One region of the Mesorhizobium sp. M0052 genome, then DNA from elsewhere that is predicted to be linked to it. Evidence: riboswitches for the same ligand, from Rfam matches in the RefSeq annotation. Region 1 holds a riboswitch; the other holds the start of a gene.

The links. Region 1 has a riboswitch for cobalamin ahead of NKJ77_RS12820 (CbtB domain-containing protein). Riboswitches for the same ligand answer to the same signal wherever they lie in the genome.
Region 2: it holds a riboswitch for cobalamin, as region 1 does, so the genes downstream of both, NKJ77_RS16475 (aromatic ring-hydroxylating oxygenase subunit alpha) here and NKJ77_RS12820 (CbtB domain-containing protein) in region 1, are expected to answer to the same signal.

Annotation. Positions count from the first base shown of each region.
Region 1 covers NZ_JAMYUS010000008.1:83,345-87,307, reverse strand. The annotation lists gene NKJ77_RS12840 (hypothetical protein) at 1-280, opposite strand, end outside; gene cobO (cob(I)yrinic acid a,c-diamide adenosyltransferase) at 305-919, opposite strand; gene cobU (bifunctional adenosylcobinamide kinase/adenosylcobinamide-phosphate guanylyltransferase) at 921-1,433, opposite strand; gene NKJ77_RS12825 (CbtA family protein) at 1,426-2,229, opposite strand; gene NKJ77_RS12820 (CbtB domain-containing protein) at 2,245-2,424, opposite strand; cobalamin riboswitch at 2,461-2,655, opposite strand; gene NKJ77_RS12815 (gamma-glutamylcyclotransferase) at 2,723-3,415, opposite strand; gene NKJ77_RS12810 (aromatic ring-hydroxylating oxygenase subunit alpha) at 3,550-3,963, shown strand, end outside.
Region 2 covers NZ_JAMYUS010000011.1:28,838-32,800, forward strand. The annotation lists gene NKJ77_RS16455 (ABC transporter ATP-binding protein) at 1-52, shown strand, start outside; gene NKJ77_RS16460 (DUF680 domain-containing protein) at 125-358, opposite strand; gene NKJ77_RS16465 (DUF680 domain-containing protein) at 430-633, opposite strand; gene NKJ77_RS16470 (DUF680 domain-containing protein) at 700-906, opposite strand; cobalamin riboswitch at 1,398-1,599, shown strand; gene NKJ77_RS16475 (aromatic ring-hydroxylating oxygenase subunit alpha) at 1,717-2,964, shown strand; gene NKJ77_RS16480 (FAD-binding oxidoreductase) at 3,001-3,963, shown strand, end outside.

The DNA.
Region 1 (3,963 bases):
CCACCGCCGCGCCAAATCTTTTGATCGCGTAACCGCCGGCGGCCACTGCCGAGGATTTCAGCACAGGCTCAATCACAAGGAAAAGCTTCTCGGCGTCTGGCCCGTACAGATAGAGGGTGCATTTGCCCTCGCCAAACTCGTCGCCATCAAATTCGCCGACATGCGCATTCGAAACAGCTTGTTCCAACCGATCCTCCAGAACTTGGACCGATTGCCGCTCTTCCGGCGCCCCGAACTGACCGCCGCTCAGAAGAAGATAGACAATTACCGCTTGTTCCAACGGTCATCTCCCGAAGTTAGACCCTCAAAACTCGATTCCCTGCTGCGCCTTAACGCCTGCGGAAAAATGGTGTTTGGTCACGCCCATCTCGGTGACGAGGTCGGCCGCCTCGACCAGCGCCGGCTTGGCATTGCGGCCGGTGACGACGACATGCAGGCCTTCGCGCCGCGCCTTCAGCGCCGCGACCACCTTGTCGAGATCGAGATAGTCGTAGCGCAGCGCAATGTTGAGCTCATCGAGGACGACGAGGCTGATCGAGGGATCGGCGATCAGTTCCAGCGCCTTGGCCCAGGCGGCTTCGGCCGCCTTAATGTCGCGCTTCAGATCCTGCGTCTCCCAGGTGAAACCCTCGCCCATCGTGTGCCAGACGACGCGGTCGCCAAACGCCGCGAAGGCATCCTTCTCGCCGGTGTGCCATTTGCCCTTGATGAACTGGACCATTCCGACGCGCTTGCCATAGCCGAGCATGCGCAGCGCCAGCCCGAAGGCAGCCGTGGTCTTGCCCTTGCCGGGTCCGGTGTTGACGATCAGCAGCCCCTTCTCGACCGTCTTTTCCGCGACCTCGGCGTCCTGCACCGCCTTGCGCTTGGCCATCTTGGCGCGATGGCGCTCTTCGTCTTTTGTGTCGATATCGGTCATCTCATTTCACCTTGAGCGGCAGCCCCGCCACCATCAGAAGCACCATATCAGCTACGACCGCGATCTGCTGGTTGAGCCGGCCGGCGGCATCGCGGAACCGGCGTGCCAGCGCATTGTCGGGCACGATGCCTTGTCCGACTTCGTTGGAGACCACGAACCACGGTCCGCGCGGCCGCGAAAGCACATCGGCCAGCCGCCGGCACTCCCCCTCCAGATCATGATCGGCCAGCATATGATTGGTTAGCCAAAGCGTCAGGCAGTCGACAAGCACCGGCTGGTTGTCCGGCAATGCCTCGAGCGCACCGGCAAGATCAAGCGGGGCATCGATGGTCGCCCATCCCTCGCCGCGGCGCGAGCGGTGCTGCGCGATGCGCTCGCGCATTTCGCCGTCATAGGCTTGCGCGGTGGCGATATAGGCCCATGGGGGCGGCAACGCCGTTGCCAAAGTTTCGGCATGCGCGCTCTTGCCGGAGCGCGCACCGCCGATGATGAAGGTCAAACTGCGATCAGGCAAAGCTGTCGCGCAGGCTGGTCGCGGTGCCGGTGAAGCGCGCGCGCACTATGCCGACAACTGCGCCGAGCACCAGCCAGAACACCAGATTGGTCAGCGTCACCGCCACCACGAACTGATGATGCAGGCCCTCCGGGATCGGCGTTACGAAACTGTCAGGCTGCGGCGCGCCGACAATATGCGGGGCGACGATCAGGACGACGGCGAGCACGGTCAGGGGCGCCGACGTGCGGAAGGTGATAAGGGCAAGACCGATCGCGGTTGCCATCACCGTTGCCCACCACCAGATCTGGCGCTGTATGAGATCGGCCGCCGGCATTGCCGGCAGTTCCGGCGGCAGGCCGAGGCCCGGCGCCAGCGTGAACACGGCAAAGCCGGCCAAGCCCCAGAACACGCCCTGGCGCCAGCTGCCGATGCCGCCGGCGAACTCGGAAACCGCCACCAGGACCAGCGCGAAGCCGATGCCGGTGACGATATTGGCGACGACACTGAAGGCGAAACGCTCGAAGCCGTCGGCCGGCGCCCAGCCTTCGTCCTCCGCCGGCGCGGCTGCTTCAGCCGGTGCTGCGCTGCTCACCGCATTTTCCGCCGGCGCGGCGGTGCTCATGGCATCGGTGTCCGCAGCGTTGGCGGCGGGCGCCGCGGCATGCTGATGCTCATGGCCGCCACCAGCCTTTTCGTAGACCTCCGCCTTGAGGATCAGCGGCACGGTGGCGTAGGCCTGCATGCAGGCGAGAGCGACACCCGCCACGAGCCCTGCGATCGCCGCGATGAACACGACGTTGCGAAACAGGTTCATGATGTCAGATCCTCGTCAGTGGCAGGGAAACGCCATCGAATGGCGATAGTCGTGCGCCGCATTGTGGACCGCATCGATATGCGAGAAACCGACAACGCCGACGACGAAAATGCCCAGAAACGCGCTAAGCACGAGCTGCATGAAGCGCGACTGCGAGGAGACGGATGCGCCGAGGGAGACGGAAGCGGTATTCATATCTTGTCCTTTCGCCCTCCACCCGAGGGCATCGAAGTCAGTTCCCTGTCGCCGGCAGGTCTCCTGGCTCGCGGATCAGCGCCCTTCCCCACCTTCCCGAGGAAAAATCCTCAGTGGCTTGGAGAGGACTACCGCACACAGTTGCGGGGGCAGCCACGGCATTGGGCAACAAGTCAGCCCTCACCGCATTCCCTCTTGGTCCCTAACGGAACCGACGACATGCATGACTATAGGCTGAAACGGCCGCATCCGGCAAACCAAATTCCGCCGGCCAACAGCGCGAATGCGCCATGCGGCGTTACGGGTTCAACGCGGTGATCCGCTCGGCAACCAGCCGCTGCAGCCGCCACAGATGGCGATCGTGAATGCCGCGCTCTTCAAGGTTTTTCACCGTGTTGTAGAGATAGTCGGCGCCCGATCCCCAGTGCCCGCAGGACGTGGCCAGCCTTTCGACGATCTTGCCTTCGTCGAGCGGGCCGGAATAGGTCAGGCCGTTGCGGTTGATCACGAAGGCCAATGCCCTGAGCGGTCCGGCCTCGCTTGCAAGCTTCAGCATGCGCGGCCGGTAGCTTGTCGGCTTCAGCGTGACTTCGCGCCGGAAAAGCCGGCCCAACTGCTCGCGCCGGTTATTGTCGGTCAGCCGAAAGGCGACGCCCTTGCATTGTCCGCCACGGTCCAGCGCCATCATCAGGCCGGGGCTGACCTTGGTGCCGCGCCAGCGCGTCATGTTCATGCAAAAGGACCGATGCCAGCCGCGCGCCAGCGCAACGCGGTCCTCGACATAATCTATTTCCGGTTTCCAGATCAGCGATCCATAGCCGAACAGCCATAGCGGTTCGCTATCCGGGAGTTCGACCTGCAATTCATCCAGAAGCGCGTCATAGTCGGCTTCATCGAGATGCATCGCGTCCGGATCAGGCCCGGGGTCCCTGATCTCGCGCCAGCAGCGCGCGACCAGCTCCGGCGTAAGCGACATCTGTCGTGCGGCCACGTCCGAATCCCCCCAATTCCGAATGTCCCATGTCCACGACATGATTATGCGCCGCGCCTGCAACCGGCAATGCGGCACTCTGATTGACAAACGATTTGCCGGGGTGTCGGCTGACGCTTCATAGGAAGCCAGCCATGCATCCCAACCCGAGCGAGCGCGACCCCTATAACGGCCTGAGCCGGGCCGAACCGACGCTACCGTCATCGGCCTATTGGGATAGCGAGGCTTACCAGCGCGATCTCGAGGCCATCTGGTACAAAAGCTGGCTGCTCGTCTGCCGCGAGGCCGATCTTGCCCAGCCTTTGGCATTCAGGACATTCCGCGCCGGCACGCAGGAAATCGTCGTGCTGCGCGACGACACCGGCGAGTTGCGCGCCTTCCACAACACCTGCCGGCATCGCGGCTCGCAGCTTTGCCAGGAAAGCGAGGGCCGGCTGAAAGCGCGGCTCATCACTTGCCCCTACCATGCCTGGTCCTACTCGCTGCGCGGCGATCTCGTGCGCGTTCCCTCGAAATCGCTGCCAGATGGTTTCGACAAGGCAGATCAT
Region 2 (3,963 bases), on a different contig from region 1:
CGCCGATGGGCACTCCTTCTCGCTCAAGCCGGTGGAAGTGAAGGCGGCTTGAGATAGCTGCGTCGTACAGGCATGAAAAAAGAGCGGCGGGCCAGGCCCGCCGCTCTTTTTTAAGCTTCGGCTGTTAGTTGTTGCCGAACCGATCCCTGTCGCTGCTCTGAGGAACGAACTTCTGTTGGTCGTTCGACGAGTTCAGCAGCTTGTAGACCGCCGACTTGGTGCCGGTCGACGAAGTGCGGGTGGTGTCGACGGCAGCGGCCGGCTGGTTGGCGCCATTGGAGCCATAATTGTCGCTGCCGGCAAAGGCAGCGCTCGAAACAGCCAGAACGGCTGCGGTGGCAAGAACGATCTTCTTCATTTTAGTCTCCTGAATTTTTCTGATGCCGCCAGCTGCAGCGGATAAGCCCGCCACGTGCTGGAAACCGGCTTTTAGCGGCCGAAAAGGTTACGGTCGGCACCGTGGGCAGGCGCCTGCTCGGCTGGAGCCGACTTCTCAACCGAAGCCGTATGGCCACTATCGGTCGACGTAATCGCAGGCTGGTTGGCGCCGTTCGAACCGTAGTTGTCGCTGCCGGCGAAAGCGCTGCCGGAGATGGCCAAAACGGCGGCGGCAGCAAGGATGATCTTTTTCATTTCAAATACTCCTGAATTTTTTGGGATCCCGAGAGCGACGGGTTAGCCGCCCTTCTTTGGTCGGGATCAGCGATTGCCGTAGAGGTCGCGGTCGGCGCCCTGAACGACAGGCTGCTTGTCAGCGTGCGCCGGCTTCTGAATGGAAGCCGTATACGAGCTGTCGACCGAGACGGCTGGCTGGTTCGCACCATTGGAACCGTAATTGTCGCTACCGGCGAAGGCGCTGCCGGTGATCGCCAAAACGGCTGCGGCAGTGAGGATGATCTTTTTCATTTTTAGTACTCCAGTTTGTCTGTCCGTCTAGCGGCGTGTCTTGGGAGGAATTCGCGTCGTTCGGACAGCCCCGATGTGGGAAAGCCATAGGCTGGTTTCCAATCACGAAGTTGTTCCGTGTGGACCACGGTCCTGCACCTTGAAATTGTGCCAGGAAGTTCCTCTATGGTCATTTATCGCATTGTTTTCAGTTGCTTATGTCGAACCGAGTGGTTCGCTCCGGTGTCGGTTTCCGGGCCGTCGTTCACACCATCCTGCACGCATTGTCAACAGAAACGAACCGTTCGGTTCGATTAGAGATTGCTAGTAACTTTTCGATACCGTTGAGCCCTTTTTGCCCCCGATCGGAACTGGATCCGCAGCGATTCGGCGATGATAGCGCCGCAAGACAGGATCTCAGCCCTTCGGTGGTCGGCGGGGCGTATGCCGCGCGTGTCGCGCCGCATGGATATGATGTCGCTTTCATGCCGACGTCGCGATCGCTGCCGTGATTAGATGATCGCATCTCAGGTGCCGCTTCGTGACGACGCAGCGGAGAATTGGGAAGCCGGTCAGAATCCGGCGCTGCCCCCGCAACGGTGGTGGAGTTGAAGTCGCAACGGGAGACCACTGGGCAGCAGCCTGGGAAGGTGTCGCGATGGTCCGCAAGGACAACTCCAGAGCCCGGAAACCAGCCCGAGATGCCTAGACTCGACTGATCGCGGTGGGCGGTCAAGAGGTGGATAGTGCATGTCCGGCGCCGCGCCGGCCTGCGTCCGATCCTTCCTCCATCACCACCAAGTTCAGTCCTTAAACCACGAGGACAGAACTATGGATACGCGCAACGACATGCTGAGGCTCCTGAACGGCCGCAAGCAAGGCTTTTCGCTGGAACAGCCCTTCTACACCGACCCGGACTATTTCAAGCTCGACATGGAGCTTATCTGGTATCGCGACTGGCTGTTCATCGGCCATGATTGCGAACTGCCGAAGCCCGGCAGCTATATCACCGTGCAGATCGGCGGTTATCCGGTGGTGCTGGTCCGCGACCAGAAGGGCAACATCAACGCCTTCCACAATTCCTGCCGCCATCGCGGCAGCCGTGTCTGCAACACTGAGAAGGGGATGGCGGCAAAGCTTGTCTGCCCTTATCACCAGTGGACCTACGAGCTTGACGGCCGGCTGCTGTTTGCCCGCCAGATGGCCGACGGTTTCGACAAGAGCCAGTTCGGCCTGAAGCCCGTCGCTTGCGAGAGCGTCGGCGGTTACATCTTCATCTGCCTGGCGAAAGAACCTGCCGACTTTGCGCCGATGCGCGCCATGATAGAGCCCTACCTCAAGCCGCACAGGCTGAATGAAGCCAAGGTCGCATTCGAGAGCACCATCATCGAGAAGGGCAACTGGAAGCTGGTCTGGGAAAACAACCGCGAATGCTATCACTGCGCCGGCAATCATCCGGAGCTGTGCAAGACATTCCCCGAAGCGCCGACGGTGACCGGCGTGCAGGGCGCCGACAGCGATCCGGAGATGCTGGCGCACTGGGCGAAATGTGAGGCGGCGGGCCTGCCGAGCAAGTTCCGCATCGATCCGGCCGGGCAATACCGCGCCACCCGCGCGCCGCTGCTGCGCGATGCCGTCAGCTACACGATGTCGGGAAAGCGCGCGGTGACGAAGAACCTGTCCGACACTGTTGCCGCCGACCGCATCGGCACCTTAATGCACTACCACTATCCGACGACCTGGAACCACATCCTGATCGACCATGCGGTCACCTTCCGGGTGCTGCCGATCAGCGCCACCGAAACCGCGGTGACGACCAAGTGGCTGGTGCACAAGGATGCGGTCGAGGGCGTCGACTACAACCTTGAAGAGCTCACCCACGTCTGGACCGAGACCAACGACCAGGACCGCCGCATCGTCGAGGAAAACGCCTTCGGCATCCTGTCGCCGGCCTATGAGCCCGGCCCCTATTCGGAGCTGCATGAGGGCGGCGTGATCCAGTTCGTCGAATGGTACGCGGCCTTCATCGGCCCGCGCCTTGCCGAAGGCGGCCGGCCGGCGCTGCGCAGCGTCGCGTGAGCTGGAGCAGGCGAGGAAGGACCGGAGGATGATGCGATGACGGATCTTGGGCTCTATCGCCATCTTGACCAGATGGCGCCGTGGAACGACAGGCTGCAGGTGCTGGAAGTGACCGGCGTCAGCGACGAGGCGCCCGACGTCAAGACCTTCACCTTCCGCTCCGACAACCAGACCTGGTTCCGCTACAAGCCGGGCCAGTTCTTGACGCTGGAACTGCCGACACCGGACGGGCCACTGATGCGCACCTATACGCTGTCGTCGTCGCCATCGCGGCCGTTTTCGATCGCGGTGACGGTCAAGGCGCAGGCCGGCAGCATCGGCACGCGCTGGATGTTCGACCATCTGGTGCCCGGTTCGCATGTCAAGGCCTACGGACCGGCCGGCGACTTCTCGTTGCACAGCCACCCGGCGGCCAAATACCTGTTCATTTCCGCCGGCTCCGGCGTGACGCCGATGATGTCGATGCTGCGCTGGCTGAACGACTGCGCGCCATGGACCGATGTCGGTTTCGTCAACTGCGCGCGGCGTGCCGAAGAGATCATCTTCCGCAAGGAACTCGAACTGCTCGGCGGCCATATGCCCGGCCTGTCGCTCGGCTTCATGATCGAGGAACGTTCCAGCCGCGAGGGCTGGTACGGTCATATGGGGCGCATCGACGCGATCCGGCTGCCCTTGCTGGCTCCGGATTTCCGCGAGCGCGAAATCTTCTGCTGCGGCCCCGATCCGTTCATGCGCGCCGTGCGCGGCATGCTGGATGCCGCCGGCTTCGACATGACGAAATACCATCAGGAGAGCTTTGCCGCGCCTGTGATGGAGGAAATTCCGGCGCCGTTTGCCTCCCCGGTCGAGGACGGCATCGCTGCACCTGTCGAAGCCGTGACGCCGATCCGCTTCTCGCTTTCGGAGGTCGATGCCGAATGCGTCGCCGGCCAGACCGTGCTGCAGACCGCGCGCAGCTCGGGCGTGCGGATTCCCGCCGCCTGCGAGTTCGGCCTGTGC